2 regions of the Clostridium sp. HCS.1 genome follow, and region 1 is predicted to be linked to the other one. Evidence: a T-box and tRNA genes for the amino acid it is inferred to sense, from the RefSeq annotation. Region 1 holds a T-box; the other holds one or more tRNA genes.
What was found. A T-box is a leader RNA that pairs with one kind of tRNA and senses whether it is charged. The one in region 1 lies ahead of leuS (leucine--tRNA ligase), so its partner is inferred to be a tRNA-Leu.
Positions count from the first base shown of each region.

Region 2: it encodes a tRNA-Leu, which carries the amino acid that the T-box ahead of leuS (leucine--tRNA ligase) is inferred to sense. The anticodon was not compared.

Region 1 covers NZ_CP170704.1:1,399,385-1,415,419, forward strand. Annotated here, with positions in the region: gene ACFYH6_RS06605 (methionyl aminopeptidase) at 1-818, shown strand, start outside; gene ACFYH6_RS06610 (HesB-like protein) at 914-1,243, opposite strand; gene ACFYH6_RS06615 (hypothetical protein) at 1,428-2,171, shown strand; gene ACFYH6_RS06620 (VTT domain-containing protein) at 2,181-2,741, shown strand; gene leuS (leucine--tRNA ligase) at 2,765-5,215, opposite strand; T-box leader at 5,278-5,482, opposite strand; gene ACFYH6_RS06630 (CoA-binding protein) at 5,599-5,961, shown strand; gene ACFYH6_RS06635 (YccF domain-containing protein) at 6,000-6,362, shown strand; gene ACFYH6_RS06640 (MATE family efflux transporter) at 6,495-7,859, shown strand; gene ACFYH6_RS06645 (hypothetical protein) at 7,890-8,102, shown strand; gene ACFYH6_RS06650 (hypothetical protein) at 8,163-8,657, opposite strand; gene ACFYH6_RS06655 (J domain-containing protein) at 8,682-9,314, opposite strand; gene ACFYH6_RS06660 (DUF5685 family protein) at 9,314-10,210, opposite strand; gene ACFYH6_RS06665 (polysaccharide deacetylase family protein) at 10,383-11,273, shown strand; gene ACFYH6_RS06670 (BMP family lipoprotein) at 11,450-12,538, shown strand; gene ACFYH6_RS06675 (IS1182 family transposase) at 12,613-14,022, opposite strand; gene ACFYH6_RS06680 (DUF554 domain-containing protein) at 14,180-14,863, shown strand; gene ACFYH6_RS06685 (BMP family lipoprotein) at 14,994-16,035, shown strand, end outside.
Region 2 covers NZ_CP170704.1:223,099-239,133, forward strand. Annotated here, with positions in the region: gene spoVT (stage V sporulation protein T) at 1-23, shown strand, start outside; gene ACFYH6_RS01035 (polysaccharide biosynthesis protein) at 126-1,661, shown strand; gene mazG (nucleoside triphosphate pyrophosphohydrolase) at 1,681-3,132, shown strand; gene ACFYH6_RS01045 (HU family DNA-binding protein) at 3,358-3,633, shown strand; gene ACFYH6_RS01050 (RNA-binding S4 domain-containing protein) at 3,698-3,958, shown strand; gene yabP (sporulation protein YabP) at 4,010-4,303, shown strand; gene yabQ (spore cortex biosynthesis protein YabQ) at 4,313-4,702, shown strand; gene ACFYH6_RS01065 (septum formation initiator family protein) at 4,787-5,074, shown strand; gene ACFYH6_RS01070 (S1 domain-containing RNA-binding protein) at 5,159-5,566, shown strand; tRNA gene ACFYH6_RS01075 (tRNA-Leu) at 5,779-5,865, shown strand; tRNA gene ACFYH6_RS01080 (tRNA-Met) at 5,887-5,962, shown strand; tRNA gene ACFYH6_RS01085 (tRNA-Met) at 5,968-6,044, shown strand; tRNA gene ACFYH6_RS01090 (tRNA-Leu) at 6,050-6,136, shown strand; tRNA gene ACFYH6_RS01095 (tRNA-Met) at 6,159-6,234, shown strand; tRNA gene ACFYH6_RS01100 (tRNA-Met) at 6,241-6,317, shown strand; tRNA gene ACFYH6_RS01105 (tRNA-Leu) at 6,323-6,409, shown strand; gene spoIIE (stage II sporulation protein E) at 6,769-9,150, shown strand; gene tilS (tRNA lysidine(34) synthetase TilS) at 9,373-10,761, shown strand; gene hpt (hypoxanthine phosphoribosyltransferase) at 10,766-11,305, shown strand; gene ftsH (ATP-dependent zinc metalloprotease FtsH) at 11,363-13,165, shown strand; gene ACFYH6_RS01130 (formate--tetrahydrofolate ligase) at 13,415-15,085, shown strand; gene ACFYH6_RS01135 (type III pantothenate kinase) at 15,218-15,997, shown strand; gene dusB (tRNA dihydrouridine synthase DusB) at 16,004-16,035, shown strand, end outside.

The DNA of each region.
Region 1 (16,035 bases):
AAAAGTGCCATTTAGAATTTGATGAAAAGTTAGAGGCATTAAAGCATAAAGGATATGAAGTTCCAACAAGAGATATGATAAAGAATGAAGAACAAATTCAAGGAATAAGAGAAAGTGCAAAAATAAATAATGCAGTACTAGATCTAGTTCAAGAAAAGATAAAATTAGGAATGAGCACAGAGGAAATTGATAAGTTAGTCCATGATTTTACTGTTAATAGTGGAGCTATACCTGCGCCATTAAATTATGATGGTTATCCAAAGAGCGTATGTGTATCAATTAATGATATAGTATGTCATGGAATACCAAGCGAAGATACAGTACTAATGGATGGCGATATAGTTAATGTTGATGTATCAACTATATATAATGGATATTATTCAGATGCTTCAAGAATGTTTATGATTGGAAATGTATCTGAAGAAGATGAGAAACTAGTAAGAGTCACTAAGGAATGTTTAGATAAGGGCTTAGCAGCAGTAAAGCCATGGGGATTCTTAGGTGATATTGGGGCTGTTATTCAAGAGCATGCAGAAGCAAATGGATTTTCAGTAGTAAGAGCCTTTGGTGGTCATGGAGTTGGAATAGAGTTTCATGAAGAACCTTTTGTTGCACATGTTGGGGAAAGAGGAGAAGGTATGGTTTTAGTTCCTGGAATGGTATTTACTATTGAGCCAATGCTTAATCAAGGGGACTATGAAGTTTTTGTAGATGAAGATGATGATTGGACTGTATTTACAGCAGATGGTGGATATTCAGCACAATGGGAATATACAGTTTTAGTTACAGAAGATGGAGCAGAAATTATTGCATGGTAATGTTTAGATAAAGGCACTTAGGTGCCTTTTTTAATACAAAAAAACTCAAGCAATAAGCTTGAGTTTAATTTATGTTATCAAATTATTATTGATAATTAATGACATCCGCCACCGCAAGATCCACATCCGCCTTCAACTTCTATTAAGGGTTTAAGAGATAATCCTCTTCCTTCATTTTCATCAGTTGAAAGTAATCTAAATCCGCCGAATTCATCTACTAATTTTTCTTCAACAACGAAAACTATATCATTAACTTTTTGAGTTAAATCTCCGTCTTTCGCGTCATCAACAGATATATTAAAAGCAGGACCACTACAACCAAATCCAGCTAAGTTAATTCTAATGCTGTAATTATCTACTTCATTTTCGTCTAAGAATCCTTTGAATTCTTGGTAAGCTTCTTCACTTATTAAAATCTTATCCATATTTTCACCTTCTATTTCTAAATGATAATTTATATCACTAGTATAACATAGTAAGTTTAAATATCAAGTGTTTTTTTATGCAAAACATAGTAAAATTTTATAAATAGTTATTGTCATTATATTACATCATAAATATAATTATATTTATAAGTACTTGACATTTAATTAGAAGGAGTGTTTTATTTTGAAACCGTACGATAATAATTATATATATGATAAAGTTAAAGAGTATAATGATTCCATATCCGAAGGAAGGATTGGAAACTTTGAAATAATAAAAAAAAGTAACAATAGTGATTTTATAGATGGATACATGTGTAGAAGAAAAGGTAGAATAAATACAGATATTATAGAACTACAAGGACCTGATAATATTTGGATGAGAATATCACCTATTGAAATAGAAAGCTCCTATATGTTTATAAAATATGCTAAAGGAAAAGTTGGAATAGTTGGTTTAGGTCTTGGATACGTAGCTCAAGAATTAGCAAAAAAGTCAAATGTAGATGAAATTATAGTTTATGAGCAAGAAAAGGATGTTATAGATTTATATTATTCAAATTTTGAAGATAATGAAAAGATAAAAATAATAAATAAAGATGCTTTTGAAGCTAGTAGTGAAGAATTTAATTATTTTTACGTAGATATTTATGAATATAAATTACATCCTAGAGTAGTAGATGATTATATAAAATTCAATGAAATACATAAAATAGAAGAGTACTTATTTTGGGGACTGGAGCATTTTCTTTTAAGTTGTAAATATGAAGAAATAGTATGGGTATACATACCTGAATTATGGATGGAAATTAGCAAGAATATATTCGGAGCACTTCAAGAAGCTAATTTATTAAAATATTATAAGCAACTTGATGAAAGATTAGTAAGTAAAGTGTTAGCTGATTTTAAAGAAGTGTTAGATTATTAAATTATAGATATGTTTAATTTAAATGATTTAGTTGATTTATTTCAACAGTATAGTATGTATTCAATTCCTATATCTTTACTTATAAGCATTATAATTGCTTTATTAGGAGTTATTCCATCTATATTTATTACTGGAGCAAATATAGTGTTTTTTGGACCAATCTTAGGCTTTATAATATCTTTATTAGGTGAAGTCATAGGTGGATACATAACTTTTATAGTATATAGATTAGGATTTAAAAAGAGTGCAGAAAGTATAAAAAATAAACATAGACTAATAAATGCAATAGTAGAAGGGGAAGGAAGAAAAGTAGGCTTGTTGATTTTTGAGGGGAGATTAATTCCATTTATCCCATCAGGTCTAGTAACATTAGCTGCTTCAATTAGTAATGTTAATGGAAGTATTTTTAATATATCAACTTTCTTTGGAAAAATTCCTTCTATAGCTTTAGAAGCATTAGTTAGTTATGACTTAATTAATATCCAGCAAAATTATATAAGATTAGCTATAACATTAATTGCAATAGTATTATTGTACTTTACTTTGAAAAAATCAAAATTTAATAAATAAAAAAGGCACGTGTGTGCCTTTTTCTATTTAACTACTATATTTACTAATCTTCCTTTAATAACAATAACTTTAACTATATTTTTGCCTTTAGTTGCAGCTATTATATTTTCATTAGCTAATGAAGCAGCCTTAATTCCTTCTTCATCTAAATCTGTAGGAACGTTAATCTTAGCTTTTATCTTTCCATTAACTTGAATTGCAATTTCAACTTCATCTTTAACTAAAGCTTTAGCATCAAATGTTGGCCATGCTTGATTAAAGATTGAATACTCTAATCCAAGTAAACTCCATTGTTCTTCAGCAAAGTGAGGAGCAAATGGTGCTAATATCTTTAAGAAGTCAATACAAGTATTCTTTAAGAATTCTAAGTTCTTAACATCTTCTTGTAGATATTTAGATAAAGCATTTACAAATTCCATCATTCTTGCTATAGCAGTATTGAATTGCATTTTATCAGCATCTTCAGTTACACCTTTAATTGCATTGTGTAACCAGAAGTTTAATTCTTTTTCTGATTTATCCATAGTAGTTTTGTTATTTTCACCTTTTTCTATTGCTTCTCTTGCAGTTTCAAGGTATCTTTCAATTCTATCTACAAATCTTGCAACAGATTTAAGACCATCATCACTCCAAGCTCCACCTTCCACATATGCAAATCCAAACATTAAATACATTCTAAATACATCTGAACCATATTCAGAGATATAATCATTTGGAGAAATAGTATTTCCTTTTGATTTACTCATCTTTAATCCATCTGGTCCAAGTATTAAACCCTGATGTGTTAATGATTTAAATGGCTCATCAAAGTCTAGGTATCCCATATCTCTTAAAGCCTTAGTTATAAATCTAGCATATAATAAGTGCATGCAAGCATGTTCTGGACCGCCAACATACTTATCAACAGGAAGCATTTTATTTACTATATCTTTATCAAAGGCTTTTTCTGTATTTTTACTATCTGGATATCTTAATTGATACCAAGATGAGCAAACGAAAGTATCTAAAGTATCTACTTCTCTTTTAGCAGGCTTTCCACACTTTGGACAAGTTGTATTTACAAAAGAATCACATTTTGCAAGAGGTGATTTTCCATCTGGAGCAAACTCAACATCGTATGGAAGTTCAACTGGTAATTGATTTTCTGGAACTGCAACTGTTCCACAATCATCACAATGTATTATTGGAATTGGTGCACCCCAATATCTTTGTCTAGATACAAGCCAATCTCTTAATCTATAATTAACTTTTGCTGATCCAAGATTCATAGAAGCTAATTTTTCAACGATTTTTTCTTTTGCTTCTTCAGTTGTAAGTCCATCAAATTCACCTGAATTAACTAATTTGCCATATTCACAATAAGGTAATTCTTCATTTTCACCATTTTTACTAGTAATAACTCTTTCAATTGGTAAATTGAATTTAGTTGCAAAAGCAAAATCTCTTTCATCATGAGCTGGAACAGCCATAACAGCACCAGTACCATAAGTTGATAATACATAATCCCCAACCCAAATAGGTACTTCTTTATTATTTATAGGATTTATTGCATAAGATCCTGTAAATACACCAGTTTTTTCTCTAGATAAGGATTGTCTTTCTATATCAGATTGCTTTTTAGCTTCTTCTTTATAGTTTTCAACCGAATCTTTATATTCTGCTTTAGTAAGGGCATCAACTAATGGATTTTCTGGAGCTAATACTACATAAGTTACACCATTTAAAGTATCAACTCTAGTTGTAAATACATCAAATTTTAAATCTGAATCTTTAACTTTAAATGTAACTTCTGCACCAGTAGATTTTCCAATCCAGTGTTTTTGCATTGCTACAGTTTTTTCAGGCCAATCTAAAGTATCTAATTTTTCTAGTAATTCATCAGCATAATCAGTAATTTTTAAGAACCATTGAGTTAAGTCTTTCTTTGTTACTTCTGTAGAACATCTTTCACAAAGACCTTCAACAACTTGCTCATTTGCTAAAACTGTGTTACAAGATGGACACCAATTTACAGGAGCTTTCTTTCTATATGCTAAGCCTTTTTCATATAATTTTAAGAATACCCATTGAGTCCATTTATAATAATCAGGATGACATGTTATAACTTCATTTTCCCAGTTAAACATAGCTCCCATAGCTTTTAATTGTTTTTCCATAGTTTCAATATTCTTATCAGTTGAATCCTTCGGATGAATTCCAGTTTTTATTGCATAGTTTTCAGCTGGAAGTCCAAAAGCATCAAAGCCCATTGGTTGGAATACATTATATCCTTGCATTCTCTTCATTCTAGCCCATGAATCAACTGGTCCATAGTTAAACCAATGACCTGCATGTAATTGGCTACCTGATGGATAGGAGAACATTTCTAGTACATATAATTTTTCTCCATCCTTATTTGGGTCGAACTTATAAAGATTAGTTTCTTCCCACTTATCTTGCCACTTCTTATCAATGGAAGTTCCGTATTTAGCCATTATTAATCCTCCTCTAAAATAACTCTTGATTGTAAAAAGAATAAAAAAATCCCTCATCTCAATTAAGAGACGAAGGATATATTCGCGGTACCACTCTTATTAGAAAATATAAATTTTCTCACTCAAAAATATAACGGGGGTCACCCGTACTTGCTTTTAACAAGTAAGCTCATAGGCAAGTTCTTATATTCTATGCACTGTTTTTCAGCAACCAACAGCTCTCTAAAGCATAAAACTTATAATACTACTCCTACTCATAGCCAAATATATAATTTTAATATACACAATTATATATTTTATTATATTATAAGTCAACATTTATAGTTGATGAATATAGAGTATTTGTATATAGTATAACTAAAGAGTAATTGAGGAGGTTTATTATGGATATAAAAGAATTAATTAAAGAAAAAAATTGGATTGTCATAGGTGATGTAACTAACAGTTCAAAGTATGCATATAGGATTTTGAATAAATTTAAAGATAAGGGATATACAGTAAGTGGAGTTCATCCTAAGGGGGGAGAAGGAGTTTATAAAACTATTAAGGAAGTGCCTTATAAGATTGATGCAATAGATTTATGTATTAATTCTAAATTAGGAATTGAATATATAAAAGAAGCTAATTCATTAGGAATTAAAAATGTGTTAGTACAACCAGGTGCAGAAAGTGAAGAAATATTAACTTACTGCAAGGAAAATGGAATAAATGTAATAGAAAATTGTGCTTTAGTTCAATTAAGATAAGTAGTTTATAATTAGTAATAAAAAAGGGGGAGATTTTTTTGTCTTGTTTGGGAAATATTATTTGGTTTATTTTTGGTGGCTTTTTTAATGCTTTAGGATGGTTTGTTTTAGGTTGTTTGTGGTCTATAACAATAATTGGAATACCAGTGGGAAAACAATGCTTTAAAATGGCAACATTACAATTAGCACCCTTTGGAAAAAAAGTAGTCACTACTAATGATAGTGGGGTAAGTTTAATAGCTAATTTGTTATGGATAGTATTTGGTGGCTTTGAGCTTTGTGTAGCTAATTTAATAAGTGCATTGTTCTTATGCATAACAATTGTTGGAATACCATTTGCTGCACAATCTTTAAAGTTGGCTAAACTATCTTTAATGCCCTTTGGTAAGGAAATAGTGTAAAATATATTTGAATTTTTCTCGGAAATTCTTTAAAGATTTTTCTTTTAATAGTAGTATTATTTGTTGAAATAAGTATAAATTAATAATCGTAGATTAAAAGCGAAAATACTTTTCAGAAGGAGAGATTAATATATGACTAAAGTTAAGAAGAATCTTGGAGAAGGTTCAGTAGGAAGGTTATTAGTAAGTTTAGCTTTTCCAGCAATTATTGCTCAGCTTGTTAATGTTCTGTATAACATAGTTGATAGAATATTTATTGGAAGAATGACAAGTGGAGAAATTGCAATGGCAGGAGTAGGGGTAGCTTTTCCCATAATAATGATAATTTCTGCTTTTTCAGCTCTTATTGGCATGGGAGGAGCACCTCTAGCTGCAATAAAAATGGGAGAAAAAGATAACGATGGTGCAGAAAAAATTATAAGTAATAGTTTTTCTACACTAGTGATAATAGGAATAATTTGTACAGTTGGATTTTTCATTTTTAAAGAAAAGCTATTATGGGCTTTTGGTGCTAGTGAATCAACTATTAAATATGCAGTTGATTATTTAAGTATTTATTTAATTGGAACAATCTTTGTTCAAATTGCTCTTGGTATGAATTCTTTTATTAATACTCAAGGCTTTGCTAAAATTGGAATGATGACAGTTGTTATAGGTGCTATTATAAATATAATTTTAGATCCTATTTTAATTTTTACTTTTAATTTAGGAGTAAAAGGTGCAGCACTTGCAACTATATTTTCTCAATTTGTATCAGCAGTTTGGGTATTAATTTTCCTTTTTGGAAGAAAGAGTATATTAAAGATAAGAAAAGAGTATTTAGTTCCAAAGCTTAAGGTTTTATTACCTATAACTGCTTTAGGAGTATCTCCTTTTATTATGCAAGCTACAGAAAGCTTAGTGTTAGTAAGTCTTAACAATAAGCTTCAGATTTATGGAGGAGATTTAGCAGTAGGTGCAATGACTATTATGAGTAGCATTATGCAAATTGTAACTTTACCTCTTTTAGGGTTATCACAAGGAGCACAGCCTATAATAAGTTATAATTTTGGCGCGAAAAAAATAGAAAGAGTTAAAAAAACATTTAAATTATTATTATCTAGTTGCTTAGTTTACACAGTTTTAATGTGGAGTGCTTTAATGATATTTCCAAGGTTCTTTGTTGGCATATTTAATAATAAGCCTGAACTTGTGGAAATAACAGCTTGGAGTATTAGAATATTCTTTGGTGGAATAATAATTTTTGGAGCTCAAATAGCATGTCAACAAACTTTTCTTGCTTTAGGGCAAGCGAAGATATCACTTATTATGGCTTTACTTAGAAAGGTAGTTTTATTAGTGCCTTTAATATTTATATTGCCAACCTTTGTTAGTGAAGGCAATAAGTTAGCAGCTGTACTAGCAGCAGAACCTATTTCTGATATTATAGCGGCTTTAACGACAATAACTGTATTTGCAGTATTTTACAAAAAGACCTTTAATAAAATAGAAGTATAAATTTAAAAGTAATGGTTAGGGGAGAGAGTTTTGAGTAGTGATGAAAATAAAATTATTTTCAACGAAATAAAGAGTTATGAAGATGCTTATTATTATACAACTGATCCAAGTGATAGAATAAAATCTAATAAAATACAAAATAAAGTAGAAAAGAAGAAATATAAAATTTTTGAAAAAATTTTAGGAACTATTGGGATAATTATTGAAGGTGGATTAGAAATTTTATTTTCTTTCTTAGACTAAATGTGCTGTGGCACAATGTAAAATGAAAAATTTTTAATTAGGGGCTGTATTACAGCCCCTTTATAGTTTTGGATGAATTCTTTGTAAGTAAAAAGATATTAATAATGTTAATGCATAATCATAAACTAAAAAAACTATCTCTGCTATTATTAAGAATATCCCTATAGGAAGTTTAGTTATTTCAATTGGTATAAAAGTTTTAAATACAAAAAATGATAAAAATAATATTATATTAAAAAATATTATTTTTATAAAAATCTCTAAGGGTAGCTTGTTTATCTTTTCTATATAAAACTTTACTATTCCGTAAATTCCAAAAAATAGTATGTATAAAATCATAATATTTAATGGAAGTATAAATAAACCTATAATAGATGAAGATACATAAACCAAAATAGCGCTTTTCATGGAGCCTCTAATTAAAGCAATTGGAACTAAAAGAGAGGCTAAAGTAAGTATACTTATTGTACTTATAGGTAATAGTAGATTTAAGTATAAAATAACTATTGTTAACCCAGTTAAAATTCCACTTAAAGTAATTTCTTTAGTTTTCATAGATTAAACACCACCTATTTCCTATTAACAGCATCCTATAAGGTCTCCACCCATACATTCGCATAGTGAGTCTAAACACCAAAGATTAATACAACAATCACATGCATTTGCTGAAGAGTTACCAGTAGTTCTATAGTAGTTTCCACTATAGGCTGAAGTTCTTTGATGTAGTGAATTTAATGTTTGCCTATATTCAAAGTTATTTGGATCCATATTAACAGCAGTTTGAATATGGTTTAGACCAGCGTCAAACCAACCCTTATTAGTTAATATTACTCCATATAAGAAATTCCATTCAGCATTTCTAGTTTGAATAGAGTTTAATCTTCTTTCTGCTTCAGCAAAGTTTCTTGATTGAATTAACCTTCTGATTTCTGATAAAGCATATGCATCATTAGAATTATTATTTGTATAACTTGAACTATTGTAAGAACTATTATAAGAGCTATTGTAAGAATTGTCATAAGCTCCGTTAGAATTTTTAGTTAACATATCATAAGCTGTATTAATTTCTCTTACCTTTTCTTCTGCTAATTCTTTTAATGGGTTATCACCATATTGATCAGGGTGATATTGTTTAATTAAATTTCTATATGCTTTTTTTATTTCCTCTTGACTTGCACCAGGTTTTAATCCAAGAACTTCATATGGGTTCATTATTTGTCACTCCTTTTATCTTCACTAGTATTATTTAAAACTCCTAAGTATTTTTCCATCATTCCCAGTTCTAAAATGTTTTTTAGTATGTCTTCATTCCTTTTTAAAGGTAACCTTTCTAATATATCCTTACAATTATAACTACAATTAAGTATAGTAAATTCAATTCTATCTTTAATTAAAGGCAATAGCTCTTCAAAGGATGAATTATTATTGTTATATAAAAAATTTATAGGGTTAAATTTTTTATCTTTAATATCTTTTTTTAAATCATCAAAGGCATCAATTAAATATATCCATTTACCTAATGTATAGCCTAGACTATATAAATAATTTCTTAATTCTTCACTATCATTAATTAATTCATTAGGATAACCTTTAAGAATATTTCCTACTATATCACTAAAGGGATGGCATATTTCATCTATAGAATAAAAGTTCTTATTATTTTCAAGTTCTCTTAATTCTTTAAGATTATTTTTGATAATAATATTTATATCATCTATAGACTTATTAATTTTCTTTTGATAAGGATAAAGAATTTTTTCTAGCACCTTACTTTTTATATCATTATCATCTTCTATATCATCTTTAATTTTATGATAATATAGTGTCAAATTCATTGCAGCTGAATATTCAAGAGCATCATTGTTCATAACAACAGGTTTTTTTTCTATTGGATGAACAATACAACGTTTAAGTTCAAAATCAGGTTCTTTTATGGATAATGAATCTAAAAGTACAGCTAAAAATGTCATATCATAGTTCAAAACCATTCTGGGTAGATTTCCTGCTCCCTTTTTTATATGAAGGCATAAGCCACAGTAGTAACTTCTGAACCTTGTAAAATCCTTTACTTTAAGTTCTGCTTTTAGAGGAGTTACGTATCCAAACAATAAAAACACTCCTTAAATAATATTTTAGATTAATTATACAAAAATAAAACATTTTAAACAATGATTTAAGAAAAAATAAAGAAATCATAAAGAATTTATGGATTATAATGGATTGACAAACAAAATATGTAAAGGTATATTTTGTTTATATTAATAAAAAGGGGTAAATAAAATGGTGAAATTTACAAAGATAATATCAGCAATAATATTAATTATATTAATAGTCTTTGTTGGGAAATATATTTATGAGAATAAATATATAATGAAAATTCAAGCTATATATAGGAATGAGAATTTAAAGAATGATAATAGCGATGATAAGAAGAATGAAGAAATAATCCATGAAAAGGAGAAGATAGAAGAAAAGGAAAAGGAGAATTATATAAATATAGATAAAAGTTCAGTAAGAATTCCAATACTTATGTATCATTCAATTTCTGATTCTGATCCAAATAATAGCTTACTAGTTCCAGTAAAACAATTTGAAGAAGAAGTTAAATGGTTAAAGGAAAATGGATTTACACCAATGTTATTAGAGGATGTAGTAAAGGCTTATGAAACGGGCTATGTTCCTAAAAAGCCAGTTGCTATAACTTTTGATGATGGATATGCAGATAATTACTCAGATGCCTATAGAATACTAAAAGAAAATAATATGAAGGGTACATTCTTTATAATAACAAATATTACAGATGTAGATAGTTATTACATGAATTCTTCTATGCTTAAAGAAATGAGTAAGAATGGTATGGGAATTGAAAATCATACTTCAAGACATATAGAATTCACAAATATATCTAGAGAGGATAAAATTGCGATTATTGAAGAAGGTAGAAAAGCATTAAAAGAAAAAGTTGGAGTAGATAGTAATTTTCTTTGCTATCCTGTAGGTAAATATGATGAAGAAACTATAGAAGTTGAAAAGGAGATAGGAATTAAAGCAGCAGTGACAACTGAATATGGAATATCAAATGCTAGTGATGGCTTGCATTCATTAAAAAGAATTAGAATATTTCCAATGAATATAGATTCCTTTAAAGAAACATTTAAAGAATTTATGTAAATATCTGAAAACAAAAAATGAATAGTATACACTTTATACAAAAAGAGTACACGAATATTTTGGAAAAATAATAATGGATTTATAGAAAAAATAATTGAAATAACGAATTATATGCTGTATAATCAATTTGAAGATTCGAAAAATAATAATTAGATACATACTTAGGAGGATTTTACATGAAGAAGAAAGCAATAGCAATGGTTTTATCAGCTTTAATGGTAACTGGTTTAATAGGTTGTGGAAGCAAATCAGGATCAGCAGAGGGACAACTTAAAGTTGGTATGGTAACAGATGCAGGAACAATAGACGATAAATCTTTTAACCAAGGAACTTGGGAAGGAATATTAAAAGCTAAAGATGAACTTGGAATTGATAGTAATTATTTAAAACCAGCAGGAACTACAGAAGCAGATTACATGAAGGAAATTGGTAATCTTTATGATACTGGATATAAATTTATAGTAGCTCCTGGATTTAAGTTTGAAACTGCAATATTTAATGCTCAAGATAAATATGCAGATGCTAAATTTATAATAATTGATGGTTCTCCTAACAATGGAAAATCTGGAGATGAGAGAGTAGAAAAAGTAGGAGATAATGCAGTTGCAGTTTTCTTTGCAGAACAAGAAGCAGGTTTTATGGCGGGTGTAGCGGCTTCTCTTGAATTAAAAGAAGGAAGTTTAGGATTTATTGGTGGTATGGAAATACCTTCAGTTCAAAAATTCAACTGGGGATTCCAACAAGGTGTTAACTATGCTAATGAAAACTTAGGCACTAAAATGGTTATAAAAGCAGAAAATGTAGTTTACCAAGGTACATTTGATAATGTAGCAGCGGGACAACAATTAGCAGCTACTATGTTTGATAATGGTGTTAAAGCAATATTTACAGCAGCTGGTGGTGTAGGTGTAGGTGCTATTAATGAAGCAAAAGCTAGAGCAGCAGCAGGTAAAGAAGCTTGGATAATTGGTGTTGATACTGACCAATATGAAGATGGTAAATACGATGGAGATAAATCAATAATTTTAACTTCTGCAATGAAGAAGATTGATATAGCAACTTACGATATAATTAAGGATGAATTAGAAGGAAACTTCCCAGGTGGAGAGACATTAACATTTGATATTAAAAATGATGGTGTAGGTCTTCCAGAAAATAATCCAAACTTAAGTTCTGAAACTACTACAAAGGTAGATGAAGTTTACAATAAAGTTAAGAATGGTGAAATTGAAATTAAAGCTGAGCAAGGTAATTTAATTAAATAAGTTAAAAAACTCCGAAAGGAGTTTTTCAGCTTGTTGAAAAACCCCCTGTTAAAAAACAGAGGGTTTTTATATTATTAATTGTGGATAAAACTTATATATAAAATATCATCAAAAATAATATGAATATAATCTAAAAATAGCAAAGATAGTCTTGTTGCTATCTTTTTCATATTCTGCACTGCTGCAGTTAGTAGGCATTGCTCGGACACTTTTTCGCATCCGCGGAAGCGAGCATAGCGAAGCCCATGCAGATTTTTTGAATCTGCGAAGCTTCGCTCAACTGTTTCTTTTCTTCTATCGTAAATTGCCTTTCCCTTCTCAGTTCTAAGAAAGTTCTTATTATCATCTTTATGATTTTCCCAAACATGTCGTCTAATTATTTTATATTTAGCTTTTTCTCCAAGACATCTATCTTTATGAGGACAACACATACATATTTCTTCAAAACATCGATATTCTCTATAGCCTTCGCGAGTCGTAGTTTTATATATTAGTGCAACATTATTAGGGCAAATATAGATATCTTTATCATAGTTATAAATATATTTATTTTTGGTGTACATTCCTTTTTTATGAGGAGAACGTCTATATGCAACTACTGGTGTTATATCTCTATCTACAATCCCCTTGAAAATAGGGTTAGTTGAATATCCTGCATCTAAACCAAGATATTTTGGCTTTATACTAAATACTTCTTCAATTCTATCTATTCTATTTAATATTGGGTCGCTATCGCTGACGTTACCAGGGGTAACATGTACATCCATAATAATATTATTTTTACTATCTACGGTTCTATGATCTAAATAAAAGAATCCTTCTGGTTTATTATCTCTCATCATATATCCACTATCAGGATCTGTGGTACTTTTCTTAATTTGCTTTGTTTCTTGTTTTTCTTTTCTTGGTTTTAAAGGTTTTTTATTATGATTTTCTCTATCTAAATTTACATCAATATCTAGTTGTTCTATGTACTCTTTAGGCGTTATTTGTACTTCAACTTTTTCAAACTTACGCTTATTAGCATTAGCTTTTATATGTGTTGAGTCAGAGTAAAGAATCTTACCACCAACTAGCCCTTTTCCCATAGCTTGAAGAACTATATTATCAAATATTTTTTGTGGAATATCAGTACCTTTAAATCTTCTAATTCTATTTTGACTTATTGTTGATGCATCTGGAATTTTCTCAGTAATTGAATATCCTAAAAACCATCTATAAGCTAAATTAACTTCTATGTCTTTAACTAGTTGCCTTTCGGAGCGTATGCCGTAAAGATATCCTATAAATAACATCTTAAATAGTACTACTGGATCAACTGCTGGTCGACCATTTGTATGACAATACAAATCATTAGTTAATTCTCTAATAAATGAAAAATCTATGTATTTGTCAATTTTTCTTAATAAATGGTCTTGCGGAACTAATTGCTCTAGCATAACCACTTCCATTTGATTTTGTGATTCTTTTCTTTTGTTTATCATTAGTAAAACCTCTATGTAATAAATTAATATATTTAAAATTATATTACATATTTGTATAAAATTAAAGACTGCTGACACTTTGTCAGCAGTCTGAAAAACTCCGAAAGGAGTTTTTTCTTTGAATTTAAACTGAAATATATAAATGGAGGTGATTAATATTTTAGGTACAATAGTAAATAGTTTAGTTATCGTTATAGGGTCCGTTATAGGATTGTTTCTAAAGGAAAACGTAAATGAAAAAGTAAGTAATACAATAATGAATGGATTGGCCTTATGTGTTATCTATATAGGTATATCTGGAACTCTTAAAGGAAATAATACAATAGTAATGATAATATCTGTGGCAGTAGGTGCATTTATTGGGGGAATTATAGATATAGATAATAAACTTGAAAATTTAGGCAAAATTATTGAAAAAAGCTTTAATAAAAATAATGGAAATATATCTATAGCTCAGGGATTTGTTACAGCTACACTTTTATTTTGTATAGGGGCAATGGCTATAGTAGGGTCATTAGAAAGTGGATTAAATAATAACCATAGTACTCTTTACGCTAAATCTATTTTAGACGGAATAAGCTCAATTATATTTGCATCCACTTTAGGAATAGGAGTAGCTTTATCAGCAATAGTTGTATTTATATATCAAGGAAGTATTACTTTAGCAGCAAGCTTTTTATCAACTTTTTTAAGTGATATTGCTATAAATAATATGACTGCTGTGGGAAGTTTATTAATAATTGGACTAGGATTAAATATGTTAGGAGTAACTAAAATTAAGGTATCTAATTTATTGCCTTCAATTATAATAGCTGTTTTATTAAGTTTTTTTAGAATATAAACATGAAATAAGTGTTATATTTGTGTTAAAGTGATATATTATTTATTGAAATTATGTACTATATATTGTATAATTTCTTTGAAAATTCGAAGGATAAAATAATAATTTACTAAAGATTAGGAGGATTTTTATGAAGAAAAAAGCAATAGCGTTAGTATTATCTGCTTTTATGCTTACTGGATTAGTAGGATGTGGTAATAGTGCAGAATCAGCTGAATCACATCTTAAAGTAGGTATGGTTACTAATTCTGGAACAATAGACGATAAGTCTTTTAACCAAGGTACTTGGGAAGGTATTTTAAAAGCTAAGGATGAGTTGGGAATAGATAGTAACTATTTAAGACCATCTGGAACTACAGAAGCAGATTACATGAAGGAGATAGGTAACCTTTATGATACAGGATACAAATTTATATTAGCACCTGGATTCAAATTTGAGACTGCAATATTTAATGCACAAGACAAATATTCAGACGCAAAATTTGTAATTATTGATGGTTCTCCTAATAACGGTAAAACTGGAGATGACAGAGTAGAAAAAGTTGGAGAAAATAGTGTTTCTATCTTCTTTGCAGAGCAAGAAGCAGGATTTATGGCAGGTGTAGCAGCAGCTCTTGAATTAAAAGAAGGTGACTTAGGATTTATAGGTGGTATGGAAATACCTTCAGTTCAAAAGTTTAACTGGGGATTCCAACAAGGTGTTAATTACGCTAATGAAAACTTAGGAACTAATATGAGCATTAAATCAGAAAATGTTGTTTACCAAGGTACCTTTGATGATGTTGCAGCAGGCCAACAATTAGCAGCTACTATGTATGATAATGGAGTTAAAGCTATATTTGTAGCAGCTGGTAATGTAGGAATTGGGGTAATAAATGAAGCAAAGGCAAGAATTGCATCTGGAAAAGAAGCTTGGGTAATCGGGTGTGATGTTGACCAATATGAAGATGGTAAGTACGATGGAGATAAATCTGTAATATTAACTTCTGCAATGAAGAAATTAGACACAGCAGCTTATGATATGATTAAAGCTGATCTAGATGGAAGTTTCCCAGGTGGAGAGACATTAACATTTGATATTAAAAATGATGGTGTAGGTCTTCCAGAAAATAATCCAAACTTAAGTGCGGATACTACTACAAAAGTAAATGAAGTATATAACAAAATTAAAA
Region 2 (16,035 bases), 1.2 Mb from region 1:
TAGGTAAACAAATGGAACAATAAACATAAATTAATTAATAAAATATAAAGTTATCAATAAAAAGTAATAATACCTCTAAACTTAAAATAAAAATTATTAAAGCAATAAAAGTTTGGAGGTATTTTATGAAGAAACAATCTCTAATAAAAGCTAGTTTAATACTTGGAATGGCAGGGATAATAGCAAGATTTTTAGGATTATTCTTTAGATGGCCACTAATTATGCTTATAGGGGATGAAGGTGTGGGATATTATCAAATGTCATATCCTCTGTATATGTTTTTCGTTGCTATGGCTTCAGGAGTTCCTGTGGCTATTTCAAAGATGATTTCGGAGAAGAAAGCAAAGGGAGATATAGAAGGCATATTTGTAACATTAAAGGAATCTACAATTTTAATGATGGTTTTAGGAATTGGTACAAGTCTTTTATTATTTGTTTTTGCTAAACCTATTATTAATTTTGTTCAGTGGGATATGAAATCCTATTATTCTTTAATAGGGATATCTTTTGCGCCTTTTGTAATTTCTATTATGACTATATATAGAGGCTTTTTTCAAGGGCTTCAAAATATGACGCCTTCAGGGGTTTCACAGATATTAGAGCAAATAGGAAGAGTGATAATAGGTGTTGGACTTGCTATCCTACTTTTACCTAAGGGTATAGAGTATGCAGCAGGGGGAGCAGCCTTTGGGGCAGCAGCAGGAGGAGTTATAGGAGCAAGTTATCTGCATGAAAAGTATAAAAAAGTTAAAAAAGAAATGTGGAATAGGAAGGTTAGAAGTAACCCAGAAGTGCTTTCAGCCATATTAAAAATAGCATTACCTATTTCTGTAGGAGCAACTGTAGGGACTATAATGAGTTTAATTGATTCTATATTAGTTCCTCAAAAATTATTACAAGCAGGCTTAGTATCAGAAAAAGCAACTATTCTTTATGCACAACTTACAGGTAAAGCTAATGTAATAACTAACATTCCATTAACTTTATCCATGGCGCTTGGAACTGCACTTATACCTATAATAGCAGAGAAGTATGTAATGAACAGGAGAGATGAGTTAGAGTCTAAGGTACAATTAGCTATGAAAATGTCCATGCTTATAGCTATGCCTTGTACATTAGGGCTTTTTTTCCTTGCAGGACCTATAATGAAGGTTATATTTCCAGGAAGATATGATGGAATATTAATTTTAAAGTATTTATCATTATCAGTACCCTTTATAATATTAACTCAAACAACTACATCCATTATGCAAGGAATAGGTCATTATATTAGGCCTATCATTAACTTATTTATAGGATGTATAGTTAAAGTAATATTAACATTTATTTTAGTTCCTAGACCTGAAATTAATATATATGGGGCTGTTATAGCCAGTATTTCTGCGTATTTAGTGGCAACTATATTAAATTTAATTTCTTTAAGAAAAAGATTAAAATTAAGACTAAATGTATATAAATCTTTTATAAAACCTATTATTGCAGCTTCTATTATGATTATTGGCGTATTAGTTGCATATAATTTAATATTTATTAAAACTAATAGCAATACTTCTTCTTGCTTATTATCTATATTTTTGGGTATTATTATATATGTAATATTAATAGTGATACTTAGAATATTTAGTATAGATGAAATAAAAAATAAATTTGTAAAAAATTAATTAGTAAGGAGAGAACCTAATGATAAAAATAATAGGTTTAGGACCAGGAGCACCAGATGCCTTAACTATTGGTGCAGTTAGGGCTTTAGAAGAAGGAGAAAATATATTTTTTAGAACTGAAAAACATCCTACTGTAGACTACTTAAAATCAAAGGTAGAAAGATTTAAAACATACGATCATTATTATGAGACTTCAGATAATTTTGATGAAGTTTATGAAAATATAGCTAGTGACATAGTGAAAAATCATAAGGAATTTGGAGAAATAGTTTACGCTGTCCCTGGCCATCCACTAGTAGCAGAAAAATCAGTATTTAATCTTATTAGCTTATGTGATAGTGAAAATATTAAATATGAAATAGTGCCAGCTGTAAGTTTTATTGATGCAATGATGGATGTATTAAAAATAGATCCAATTGAAGGACTAAAAATTATTGATGCTTTTGATATAGGAAATCAAGTTTTAGATAAGAGAATAGGAACTATAATTACGCAGGTATACAATCCTTTAATAGCATCAGAAGTAAAGTTGAGATTATTAGACTATTACAATGATGATACAGAGATATACTTTGTTAGAGCTGCAGGTATAGAGGGAGAAGAGTCTATTAGAACAATACCTATTTATGAACTTGATATGCAGGAAGATATAGACTATTTAACTTCTATTTATATACCAAAGGATATGGGTAATAAGAAGGATTTTAATGATTTAGTTGAAATAATTGATACTTTAAGAGGAGAAAATGGTTGTCCTTGGGATATGGAGCAAACCCATGAAAGTATAAAAAATCAATTATTAGAAGAAGCTTATGAATTAGTAGATAGCATAAATAACGATGATATAGATGGAATGATAGAGGAACTTGGAGATGTTTTATTACATGTAGTTTTCCATGCATCTATAGGTAAGGATGATGGATATTTCAATATTTATGATGTAATAGGATCTATATGTAATAAAATGATTTATAGACACCCTCATGTTTTTGGAAGTGTAGAAGTTTCAAATAGTAGTGAGGTTGTAGATAATTGGGAAGAACTTAAGAAAAAAGAAAAAAGCCATAATACTATCACTGATGAAATGAAGGCTATAGCAAAGGCGCTTCCAGCTTTAGTTAGGGCTCATAAGGTTCAAAAGAAGGCGGCTAAAGTAGGCTTCGATTGGGATAGGGTAGAAGAGGCTTCAGTAAAGGTTGAAGAAGAATTAAAAGAGGTATTAGATGTATATAAATCCAATAATAAGGAGAAAATAAAAGGTGAAGTAGGGGACTTATTATTTGCATCTGTTAATGTAGCAAGGCTATTAGATATAGATGAAGAAGAAGCATTAAATTTAACTATACAAAAATTTATAAATAGATTCTCTTTTATTGAAGAAGAGGCATTAAAAAATAATAAAAATTTAAATGAAATGACCTTAGAAGAAATGGATAAACTTTGGAATGAAGCAAAAAAACAAAGAATTTAATAAAATAAAGAAGGATTTATAAATTTTTTGAAGAATAGTATTATAGTGATTTATACTATGCTATAATTAACTTATTGTAAAAAATAGCTTTTATAACAAAAAAATCATAATGTTATAGACTAGCACAAAAAGACGATATATAATAAGAGAATGTAGTTATAGTACATATTAACAGAAATGGTTAACTACTAAAATATACACGGGTTATTTAAGGAGGATGTAATTGTGAATAAAGCAGAATTAATCACTAGCATGTCAGAAAAAAGCAAATTAACTAAGAAGGATGCTGAATTAGCGTTAAAAGCTTTTATAGAAAGCGTTGAAGAAGCATTAGAAAAGGGAGAAAAAGTTCAATTAGTTGGATTTGGTACTTTTGAAACTAGAGAAAGAGCAGCAAGAGAAGGTAGAAATCCAAGAACTAAGGAAACAATAAGCATTCCAGCTTCAACTGTTCCAGTATTCAAAGCAGGAAAAGAGTTTAAAGAAAAAGTTAATAAATAGTATAAATAGAACCCCAGTTTACTGGGGTTCTTTTAATAAACAATAAGGTTTAAGGAGAGTAAATATGAGATTAGATAAATATTTAAAGGTTTCCAGAATTATAAAAAGAAGAACTGTAGCTAAAGAAGTCTGTGAAGGTGACAGAGTTTCTATTAATGGGAAAATAGCTAAACCTTCAACTGTAGTTAAAGAGGGGGACATTATAGAAATACAATTTGCAAACAGAACTCTGAAAGCAAGAATTGTAAATATAGCTGAACATGTAAGAAAAGAAAATGCAAAAGAAATGTATGAGATATTAGAAGGCGAAGAAGATAAAGAATAAATATTATATCTCTTTCATATATTTTTATAAAGAATATGTGGAGGAGATAAGATGGAAAAGAAAAGTGAAAATAAACTAGAAGAACCTAGGGGTAATATAGTTTTAGAAAATAGAAAAAAGTTAACACTTACAGGGGTAGAAGAAGTTATAAGTTTTGATGATGAGAAGATTTTATTAAATACAAAGTTAGGGTTTTTAACTATTAAAGGGTCAGAACTAAAAATGAATAAGCTAGATGTACAAAATGGCGATGTAATAATAGTTGGGAATGTAGCTTCAATAGTATATAGTAGTAAGGAAATAAAAAAAGAAAAAGAAAGTATAATTTCTAAATTATTTAAATAGGTAAATGATATGCCGTTATCTTTAGATGTTCAAATTGACATATTAGTATATTCCATACTTGCTGGAATATTAGTTGGCATATTATTTGATTTATATAATATAATAAGGGGATTTAGGATTCCTAAAATAATAGTAATAATCGAAGATATATTATTTTGGATTCTTACCGCTGTTATAGTGTTTACCTTTTTACTATATACCAATTATGCTTTCTTAGGTCCTTATGTATATATATTTATGGTTTTAACTTTAATCCTTTATTTGAAATTTATAAGCCCTACAGTCTTTAGAATAGAGAAATATATAATTAATAGAATTGCTAAAATTATTAGGATAACTTTTAAAAATGCAGTATATCCAATAAAGATAATATATTATAGTATTTCTGGTAAAAAATGATAGGAAAACTATGAACATAAAAAAATAACTTGAATAAAATATTTATAGTGTTTAAAATATATTGTATAATATATTTTAAAGAGGGTGAGAGCAATTAAAAAGCAACTAACTCTTAAAAGATTAATTATAGTTATTATTTTTGTTATTTTTGTTGCTAATTATATAAAGCAAGAAATTACTATTAGAAGAATCCAAGCAGACATTATTAATAGCCAGGAAGAATTACAAGAACTTAAGAATAAAAATTTCAAATTAGAATCAGATCTTAAAAAAGCTAATGAATCTAATGAATATCTTGAGAAACTTGCAAGAGAAAGACTAGGTATGATTAAAGATGGAGAAAAAGTTGTGGATTCTCAGCAGCAAAATTAAAAAAATATGTTTTAGAACTATTTAAAAGAGGTTATTATTATAATAACATATATTATTTAATTTTTAAGGAGGAATCTTTGTAACATGACCTTGATGGCAGGAAACATATTAGAAGGTACAGTGGTTAATATAACTAGTTTTGGAGCTTTCGTTGAAATAGAAGGAAAGACAGGACTAGTTCACATTTCAGAAGTGGCAGATTCATTTGTTAAGGATATTAGAGAGCACCTTAAGGAACAAGATAAGGTGAAAGTAAAAGTGATATCTATTGATGATAATGGGAAGATAAGCTTGTCAATAAAGCAAGCAAATGTACAAAAAAAATCAATTAAACCTGTAGAAATAGATTGGACATCAGAAAGTAAAAAGACTAGCTCTAATACAGGCAATTTCGAAGATATAATGTCAAGGTTCTTAAAAGACAGTGAAGAAAGAATGCAAGATGTTAAGAAGAAGCAAGATTTTAAATCTAAAGGTTCAAGAAAAAACTAATAACAGATAATAAAGTACATCATATAAATTTAATATATAAATCTATATAAAGGACTATTTACTAATTGAAATAGTCCTTTATGCTTTGTAAGAAAAAGAATTTACAAATAAAATTAAGTAATATCAAATAAAAAATCAAAAAAAGATGTTGACACTATATAAAACATAATATATAATTAATTTTGTCGCTGAGGGGCGACAGAAAAAAACATGCTGAAGTGGCGGAACAGGCAGACGCACAGGACTTAAAATCCTGCGGTAGCGATACCGTACCGGTTCGATTCCGGTCTTCAGCACCAAGCTAAATTCAACTTAATTATCGCGGGGTGGAGCAGTTGGCAGCTCGTCGGGCTCATAACCCGAAGGTCGTAGGTTCAAGTCCTGCCCCCGCAACCAAAAATGGCGGAATAGCTCAGCTGGCTAGAGCACTCGGTTCATACCCGAGGTGTCGTAGGTTCAAGTCCTATTTCCGCTACCATATAGGCTGAAGTGGCGGAACAGGCAGACGCACAGGACTTAAAATCCTGCGGTAGCGATACCGTACCGGTTCGATTCCGGTCTTCAGCACCAAGTTGAATTTAGCTTTTAATATCGCGGGGTGGAGCAGTTGGCAGCTCGTCGGGCTCATAACCCGAAGGTCGTAGGTTCAAGTCCTGCCCCCGCAACCAAAATATGGCGGAATAGCTCAGCTGGCTAGAGCACTCGGTTCATACCCGAGGTGTCGTAGGTTCAAGTCCTATTTCCGCTACCATACACGCTGAAGTGGCGGAACAGGCAGACGCACAGGACTTAAAATCCTGCGGTAGCGATACCGTACCGGTTCGATTCCGGTCTTCAGCACCAAAGTACTTAAGTATAACTTAAGTACTTTTTTTTATTTTATAAATAAAAAATATATATTATATTTTTAGATTTGAAGCTTATCAAAGAAGAACATGCATTATATTTTTATCTTTAATTTTTTCTATTTATATTTCTTCAAAAATTAAGTAATACTGACAAATTTATTTTCAAAAGAAAAAGGTTAAATAATACAAAAACTTATTATTTAGAACTTTATGAATAAAAAGGGCTATTTAAATAAGGAAATTTACATAATATTGTACTACGAAAAAATAATAACTATACATCTTGCGACACATAATTTTTTTATAAGGTGATATAATCTAAATTACATTTTATGGAAAGATGGAGGAGAGAAAATGCAATATGGTGTTAACATATCAACTTATAAGAGAGTGGATAACAAGAAAAAAAGAGAAATAAAGCTTCAAGGGACAGCTTTCAGGTTGATTATATCCCTGGTAATGGGATTTTTACTTAGTAGAGTTCTATTGTCAGCAACTATAGATATGGGGATAGCACCTTTTGGTATTGCGTATCTTATAGGTATAAAGAGAGAAGATGTTACAAGTATATTAGTAGCTCTACTAGGAACTATATTAGGGTATTTATCTATATCAGCTACCTTAGAGGGAGCTGTTAGTTATTCAATAGCAGCTGTACTAGTAATAGGATATATGGAGGTTTGTAATAAATTAGAAATTAAAAAGAGGGATTATGTTACTTTTTTCTTGGTTTTTTCTGTGTTTATTATATATAACATTGTTGTAAATAATAAACCTATAGAAGTTAACATAGTATTTTCTTTGTTAAAGGTTTTAAGCATAGTTCCAGTTAAATATATGATAAGTTATGCTTTAAGATGTGTAGATGAATTAGAAAGTAATTATTTTTTCTCAACAGAAGAAATAATTAGTATAGGGATTTTAATTTGCTTATTAATTGCAGGTGTAGGAAGTTTAGATATATTTAATATACAAGTTAGAAATATTCTAGCACTTTCTTCTGTTGCTATTTTTGCATATATAGGGGGATCTGGAATAGGATCTGCCATAGGAGTGTCTATGGGTCTTATTATAGGAATAACTAATGGAGATATTGTAAGTGCTATAACTTTATATAGCTTATGTGGGTTAATAATTGGAATTTTTAAAGAAGTTGGTAGAGTCTTTTCTGCTTTATCCTATGGAGTTGTTTATTTTATAGTATGGATGTACTCAAATTCCTTTAATGTTTATGGAGGAATAGAGGTATTGTTTTCAGTGATGATATTAATCTTAATTCCAAAGACATTAATAGAAAGTATTAATAGTGAATTTAATCAAGAAAAAAAGGCTGAAGTTATAAATGATATTCATTTAAATGGAATAAAGGGAGAGTTTATAGATAGATTAGGTTCTATGAAATCTATTTTATCAACCTTATCAGCATCTATATTAAATTTAGGTGAAAATGACATTTTATCTTTAAATAATAAAGGCACAGCAATGGTAGAAAGCTTAGCTGATAGAGTTTGTTACAATTGTGAGCTTAGACAAAGGTGTTGGGACAGAAACTTACATTCAACCTTTGAAGGCTTTACAGAACTAATATGTAGCTGTGAAAATAATGATATTTATATTCCTAAAACCTTAGATAAAAGGTGTGTTAAAACTAGGAGTTTAATAAAAAATGCTCAAGAGATAGTTAATAATTATACTGTAAATGAAGCATTAAAGACTAGACTAAGTGAAGGTAGGAATATAATAGCAAATCACATTAATAATATATCTAATACAATGGAGAGTATGATACGAGATTTTGAAAAGGATATTTCTATTTGTTTTGAAATAGATAAAATATTAAGAAAAGCCTTTAATAGAAATAAAATTGATTATTCAGATGTATTTTCTTATTTAGATAGACATGGAAGGATGAAAATAAAAGTTTCAACTAATAATACTGAAGATGAAAGATATTGTACTAAAATGATATTACCTATAATTAATACTTTAGTTAAGGTTCCAGTATCAATATCTAAAGAAGGAACTAGAATAAATCCTGATACTGGAGAATGTACTGTAATTATAGAAGAAACTCCTAAGTATCATATGACTTCTTATGCAGCTATTAAGGCTAAGGATGGAGAGACATATATTGGAGATAGCTATAGTTTTTCTAAGACTAGTGATGGAACTTATATAAACATAATTAGTGATGGAATGGGATCAGGGCCAGAGGCTGGAATGGAAAGCGGATTAGCAGTAGGATTAATTGAGAAGTTTATAGAAAATGGATTTAGTGAAAAAACAGCCATTGATACTGTTAATTCTATAATGGCAATGAAATTTAATGAAGATGAGAAATTTACAACTATGGATTTAAATATAGTAGATTTATATACTGGGGAGGCTGAATTTATAAAAATTGGAGGCGTTGTAAGCTTTATAAAAAGAGGCAAGGATATAAAGGTAATTAAATCTAATAGTTTGCCTTTTGGAATATTAGATTCTGTAGATTTAACAACTGAAAAATTTAAATTAAAGCATGGAGATATTATAGTAGCAATTAGTGATGGAGTTTTAGATATAGATAAAAATAATATAGGAAGTTATGCATGGCTTGAAGAATACCTAGAATATTCAGATACTAATCCAGCTGCATTATCTAGAGATATTCTTGAAAAGGCTATGGTTTTAAGTAATGGTAAGGTTAAGGATGATATGACAGTATTAGTTTCTAAAATATATTCAGTATATTAGAAAGGTTTTATATGAAAAATATTAATCTGGAGCTGATTATAAACGGCTCCAGATTATTTTTGGAAAACATTTTCTATTTTAAAAGGGAGAATATTTTGTAGTGTTATAGGATATATTTTATATTACAATATTGTAAAAAATAGTTAAGAAATTTTATTTACAGATAAGTTTGTTAAGGTTATTATAGTATATATTAAAATAATTTTACTAAGGAGTAATGTTGTGATAAACAAAGTAAAGGCTTTTGTAATTGAAAATAATTTAATAGAAAATGGAGATAAAGTTTTAGTTGCTTTATCTGGTGGTCCTGATTCTGTTTGTTTATTAAATATCCTTTTTGAACTTAGAAGGGAATTTAATATTGAAATTGCAGCGGCACATGTAAATCATATGCTTAGGGGAGATGAAGCCTTTAAAGATGAAGAATATGCAAGGGATATGTGTAATAATCTAAATATAGACTTCTTTTCTGAGAGAATAGATATAAATAAAATATCTAAAGAAAGAGGTATATCTCATGAATTAGCAGGTAGAGAAGAAAGATATAAATACTTTCATCTAATAAGCGAGAAAAATGGGTACAATAAAATTGCTATTGCTCACAACTCAAACGATCAAGCAGAAACTGTTCTTATGAATATGATGAGGGGGTCTGGAATTGAGGGACTTTGTGGCATTAGGAGCAAGAGAGAAGGGGGAATAATAAGACCTATTCTTTGCTTATCTAGAGAAGAAATAGAGCGTTATTGTAATATTAATAATTTAAATCCTAGAATAGATAAAAGTAATCTAGAAAATGTATACAATAGAAATAAAGTTAGATTAGATATTCTTCCTTATATGAAGAAAAATTTTAATAAGGATATAATAGAAACAATCAATAGAATGGCAAGTTTATTACAAATAGATAATGACTTTATGGAAAAAGAGTGTAATAATTATTATAAAAAGTTTTGCACTAATCATGTAGATAAATTAATTATATCCAAAGAAGCTTTTTCAATAGAAAAGGCCATCTTAACTAGACTTATAAAAAAAGCATTTGTAAAATTTACAGGTAAGCACACTAATTTTGAAATGAAACATATTCACGAAGTAATATCACTAGCCAATAAAGAAACTAATAAAAGGATTAATATTCCTAATGGCATAATAGCTGAAAATATATATGGAGATATATATTTAAGATTTAAAGAAGTTAAAAATAATGAATTTCAAGAAATTATATTAAGTAAAAGCGAATTAGAAGGTAATAACGTTGATTTTGAAAATTATATTATAAGTTTTGACCTAATAGATAACAAAAAAAATATAGAATTTTCTAATAATGTATTAATAAAATTTTTTGATTATGATAAGATAAAAGAAAAGCTAATAATTAGGAAAAGGTTAAATGGGGATAGAATTATTCCTCTTGGAATGAAAGGTAGTAAAAAATTAAAGGATATTTTTATTGATTTGAAACTGCCTATAGAAGAAAGAAATCAAGTTCCTGTTTTATGTTTTGATAATGAAATAGCTTGGCTAGTAGGATATAAAGTTTCTGAAAGCTTTAAAATAACTAAAGATACAAAAAGAATTATAAAAATTACATTTGCTAGAAAGGAATAGGAATATGATAAAGGACATAAAGGAAGTATTGCTTACAGAGGATCAAATAATAAATAGAGTTAAAGAGATAGGTAAGGCTATAAGTGAAGAGTATAATGGTAAAGATTTATTAATAGTAGGAATTTTAAAAGGTTCAGTTATATTTGCTTCTGAACTTATAAAAAATATTTCTATACCATGTGAAATAGATTTTATGGCTGTATCTAGTTATGGAAATTCTACTGAAACATCAGGAGTAGTTAGGATATTAAAGGATTTAGATCATGGAATTGAAGGCAAAGATATAATAATAGTAGAAGATATAATAGATAGTGGAGTTACTTTAGACTATTTACTAAAATACTTGAAAGCTAGAAAAGCAAATAGTATAGAGATAGTTACATTACTAACAAAACCATCTAGAAGAAGAGTAGATCTAAATGTAAAATATTGTGGATTTGAAGTTCCAGATGAGTTTTTAGTAGGATATGGATTAGATTATTCCGAAAAATATAGGAATTTACCATATGTAGGAATACTAAAAGAAGAAGTATATAAAAAGTAAAAAGAAATATAGTATAATAGTGCAATATAATATAACTAGAAGAAAGGGGGGCCTTGAATGAAAAAATATTCAAGTGCAACAGTATGGATATTTGTAATTTTGATATTATTCTTTTCTGCAACGTTTTTATGGAATAGTGGCAAAATGGCAGATGAAATATCATACAGTGATTTTCAACAAAAATGGATAGGAAATGAGATAGAAAGCATTGTGGTGCAACCTGATAAGATGCTTATATCAGGTAAAACAAGAGATAACAAGCAGTTTAATACATATGCTCCAGAGGAAATGGTGCAAATGTTAATGTCTGAAAACCCAAAAGATGATATAAAGGTGGACTTTAAGCAACCTTCCAATAGTAGTCTTTGGATAAGTATAATTCCAACTATAATGATATTAGTATTAGTATTTGTATTCTTCTTCATGATGACACAACAATCTCAAGGTGGCGGAAGTGGAAGAGGTGTTATGAACTTTGGAAAGAGTAGAGCTAAAATAATGCCTCCAGATGCAAAAAGAGTTACCTTCGATGATGTTGCAGGTGCAGATGAAGAAAAACAAGAATTAGAAGAAATTGTAGATTTCTTAAAACAACCATCTAAGTATACACAAATGGGAGCAAGAATACCTAAAGGGGTACTATTAGTTGGACCTCCTGGAACAGGTAAGACATTACTTGCTAAAGCTATAGCAGGTGAAGCTGGTGTTCCATTCTATAGTATATCAGGTTCTGATTTCGTTGAAATGTTCGTTGGTGTAGGTGCATCAAGAGTTAGAGATTTATTTGAACAAGCTAAAAAAAGTGCACCATCATTAGTATTTATAGATGAAATAGATGCAGTTGGTAGACAAAGAGGTGCAGGCCTTGGCGGTGGACACGATGAAAGAGAACAAACTTTAAATCAATTATTAGTTGAAATGGACGGTTTTGGTGCAAATGAAGGAATAATAATGATTGCTGCAACTAACAGACCAGACATTCTTGACCCAGCTTTATTAAGACCTGGTAGATTTGATAGACAAATAGTTGTTGGAGCTCCAGATGTTAAGGGAAGAGAAGAAATTTTAAAAGTTCACACTAAGAAAAAACCTTTAGCAGAGGATGTAGATTTAAAGGTATTAGCTAAGAGAACTCCAGGATTTAGTGGAGCTGATTTAGAAAACTTAGCAAATGAAGCAGCTTTACTATCAGTTAGAAGAAATGAAAAATTAATAGGAATGTTAGAATTTGAAGAAGCTATAACTAGAGTAATAGCTGGTCCTGAAAAGAAAAGTAGAGTAATGAGTGAACATGATAAGAGACTTACAGCTTATCATGAAGGCGGTCACGCTGTAGTTATGAACCTTCTAGAACATGCAGATCCTGTTCATGAAATAAGTATAATCCCAAGAGGTATGGCTGGTGGATATACTATGCACTTACCAAATGAAGATAGATCATATACTTCAAAAGAAAAATTAAAGGATGATATGGTTGGATTATTAGGTGGTAGAGTAGCAGAAAAATTAATTCTATCAGATATTTCTACAGGAGCTAAGAATGATATAGATAGAGCAAGTGCTATAGCTAGAGCTATGGTAATGGAATATGGTATGAGTGAAAAGCTTGGAACAATATCATATAATTCAGATAACAATGAAGTATTCTTAGGTAAGAACTTAGGACATGGAAGAAACTTTAGTGAAGAAGTTGGTGCAGAAATAGATAAGGAAGTTAAGAAATTTATAGATGAAGCTTACAATAGAGCTGAAAAATTATTAAGTCAAAATATTAATAAACTTCATGCAGTAGCAGCAGCTTTATTAGAAAAAGAAAAAATTGATGGCGAAGAGTTCCAAAGAATATTTAGTGAAAACTAAAATAAATTAAGGAGTTGTTTTTTAACAACTCCTTATTAAATTTTAAGAACTTAATTTACTTTAAACAATAGAATGGCAATTATCTTCATAAGAATGTATATAAAAAATAATGCAATCATAAATAAACACGAACTATAATAACATAAAATTATAAAATGTTCGACTAATAGTTTTAATATTAAGGATTAAGTGGTATAATTTATGTAAATAATAAGAATTAAATAAGAGTTTAAATAGGAGTGTGTGAATATGAAGAGTGATATACAAATAGCTCAAGAGGCTAAAATGGAACCTATAACTAAGATTGCAGCTAAATTAAATCTAACAGAAGATGATATTGAACAATATGGAAAGTATAAATGTAAGTTATCATTAGATATATTTAATAAAAATAAGTCTAATAAAAATGGGAAATTAGTATTAGTTACTGCAATAAACCCAACTCCTGCTGGAGAAGGTAAGTCAACAGTTACAGTTGGGCTTGGGCAAGCTCTTTGTAAAATGGGGAAAAATGCAGTTATAGCATTAAGAGAACCATCACTAGGTCCTGTATTTGGAATAAAAGGTGGAGCAGCAGGTGGGGGTTATGCACAAGTTGTTCCAATGGAAGATATAAATCTGCATTTTACTGGTGATATGCATGCTATAACTAGTGCTAATAATTTATTAGCAGCTGCTATAGATAATCATATACATCAAGGTAATGATTTAAGAATTGATTCAAGAAGAATAGTATTTAAAAGAGTAATAGATATGAATGATAGAGCTCTAAGAAGTATAGTCGTTGGATTAGGCGGAAAATTAAATGGTTTCTTAAGAGAAGATGGATTTATGATTACTGTTGCTTCAGAAATTATGGCTATACTTTGTTTAGCAAATAGCTTGTCAGATCTTAAAGAAAGAATGGGTAATATACTTATTGCATATGATTTAGATGGTAATCCAGTATATGCAAAGCAATTAAACATCCAGGGTGCAATGACTTTGTTAATGAAGGATGCTATAAAACCAAATTTAGTTCAAACATTAGAAAACACTCCTGCAATAATTCATGGAGGACCTTTTGCTAATATAGCTCATGGATGTAATTCTATAATTGCTACTAAAATGGCATTGAAATTAGGGGATATAGTAGTAACTGAAGCAGGTTTTGGCGCTGATTTAGGAGCAGAAAAATTCCTAGATATAAAATGTAGATATGGAGATTTAGAACCTAATTGTGTTGTTATTGTTGCAACAGTTAGAGCTTTAAAGAATCATGGTGGAGTTCAGAAGGATATGCTAAGCACACCAAATTTAGAAGCATTAACAAAGGGAATAGGAAACTTAGAAAAGCAAATTGAAAATATTAAAAAGTACAATGTGCCAGTAGTAGTTGCAATTAATAAATTTGTAAGTGATAGCGAAGAAGAAATTGCTTTTATTAAAGATTATTGCAAGAAGTTAGGAGTTACAGTAGCTTTATCTGATGTGTGGGCAAAAGGTGGAGAAGGGGGAATAGAATTAGGGGAAGCGGTATGTAATATACTTGAAAATGAAGAAGCTAATTTTAATCCTATTTATGAAGTTGAAGCTAGCATTGAAGATAAAATAAATACGATCGCTAAAGAAATCTATGGGGCTAAGGGAGTTGTATTTACTGCTAATGCAAAAAAACAAATTGGTGAGCTTGAAAAGTTCGGTTTAGACAAATTACCTATTTGTATGGCAAAAACTCAATATTCTTTATCAGATAATCCAAATTTAAAAGGTAGACCAGAGAACTTTGAAATTACTGTTAAAGAAGTAAGAGTATCTAATGGAGCAGGATTTATAGTTGTATTAAATGGTGATATTATGACTATGCCAGGTCTTCCTAAAGTACCAGCAGCCAATAATATGGATATTCTAGAAAATGGGGAAATAGTAGGATTATTTTAATATATGGAATTTACAACACTTGACAAATAATCTGTAATTGTTAAAATTAAATTGTTAAATTTGTTGAGGTTATATTTTTAAACACAAGGCAGCTTTTAAAGCTGCTTTTAATTGTATTAAGGTGGTGCTTGTATGATACTAGTAGTTGACGTTGGTAATACTAATATTGTTTTGGGAGTATATAAAGGTTCAGAGAATATTGTAGGATGGAGAATTTCAACAGATGCAAAGAAAACATCAGATGAGTATTCCATTCAAGTAATGCAACTTTTCAATCAAAGTGGTTTAAATTATAAGGATGTAAAAGGGATAATAATATCATCAGTTGTTCCTAATATAATGCATTCTTTAGAAAATATGATAAAAAAGTGCTTTGAAATAAATCCTATAATAGTAGGACCAGGGGTTAAGACTGGGATTAATATAAAATATGATAATCCTAAGGAAGTAGGAGCAGATAGAATTGTTAATGCTGTTGCTGCTCATGATAAATACAAACAAGATTTAATAATAATAGATTTTGGTACAGCAACTACATTTTGTTCCTTAACTAAGGAATCAAATTATTTAGGTGGATGTATAACTCCAGGAGTAAGAATATCTTCGGATGCTTTATTTGATAGAGCAGCTAAGCTTCCTAGAGTTGAACTTGAGACCCCTAAAAAGGTAATATGTAAAAATACTATATCTAGTATGCAAGCAGGTATAATATATGGGTATATAGGACAGGTAGAATATATAGTTAGAAAAATGAAAGAAGAAATGAAGGATTTTGGTTGTGATGAACCTTTAGTAGTAGCAACAGGTGGATTAGCAAATTTAATTGCAAGGGAAACTGATGTTATAGATAAGGTGGATTCTAGTTTAACATTAGAGGGGTTAAGAATAATATACGAAAAAAATAAGGAGTAGTATAATATGAAAATTGGTAATCTAGAATTTGAAAATAA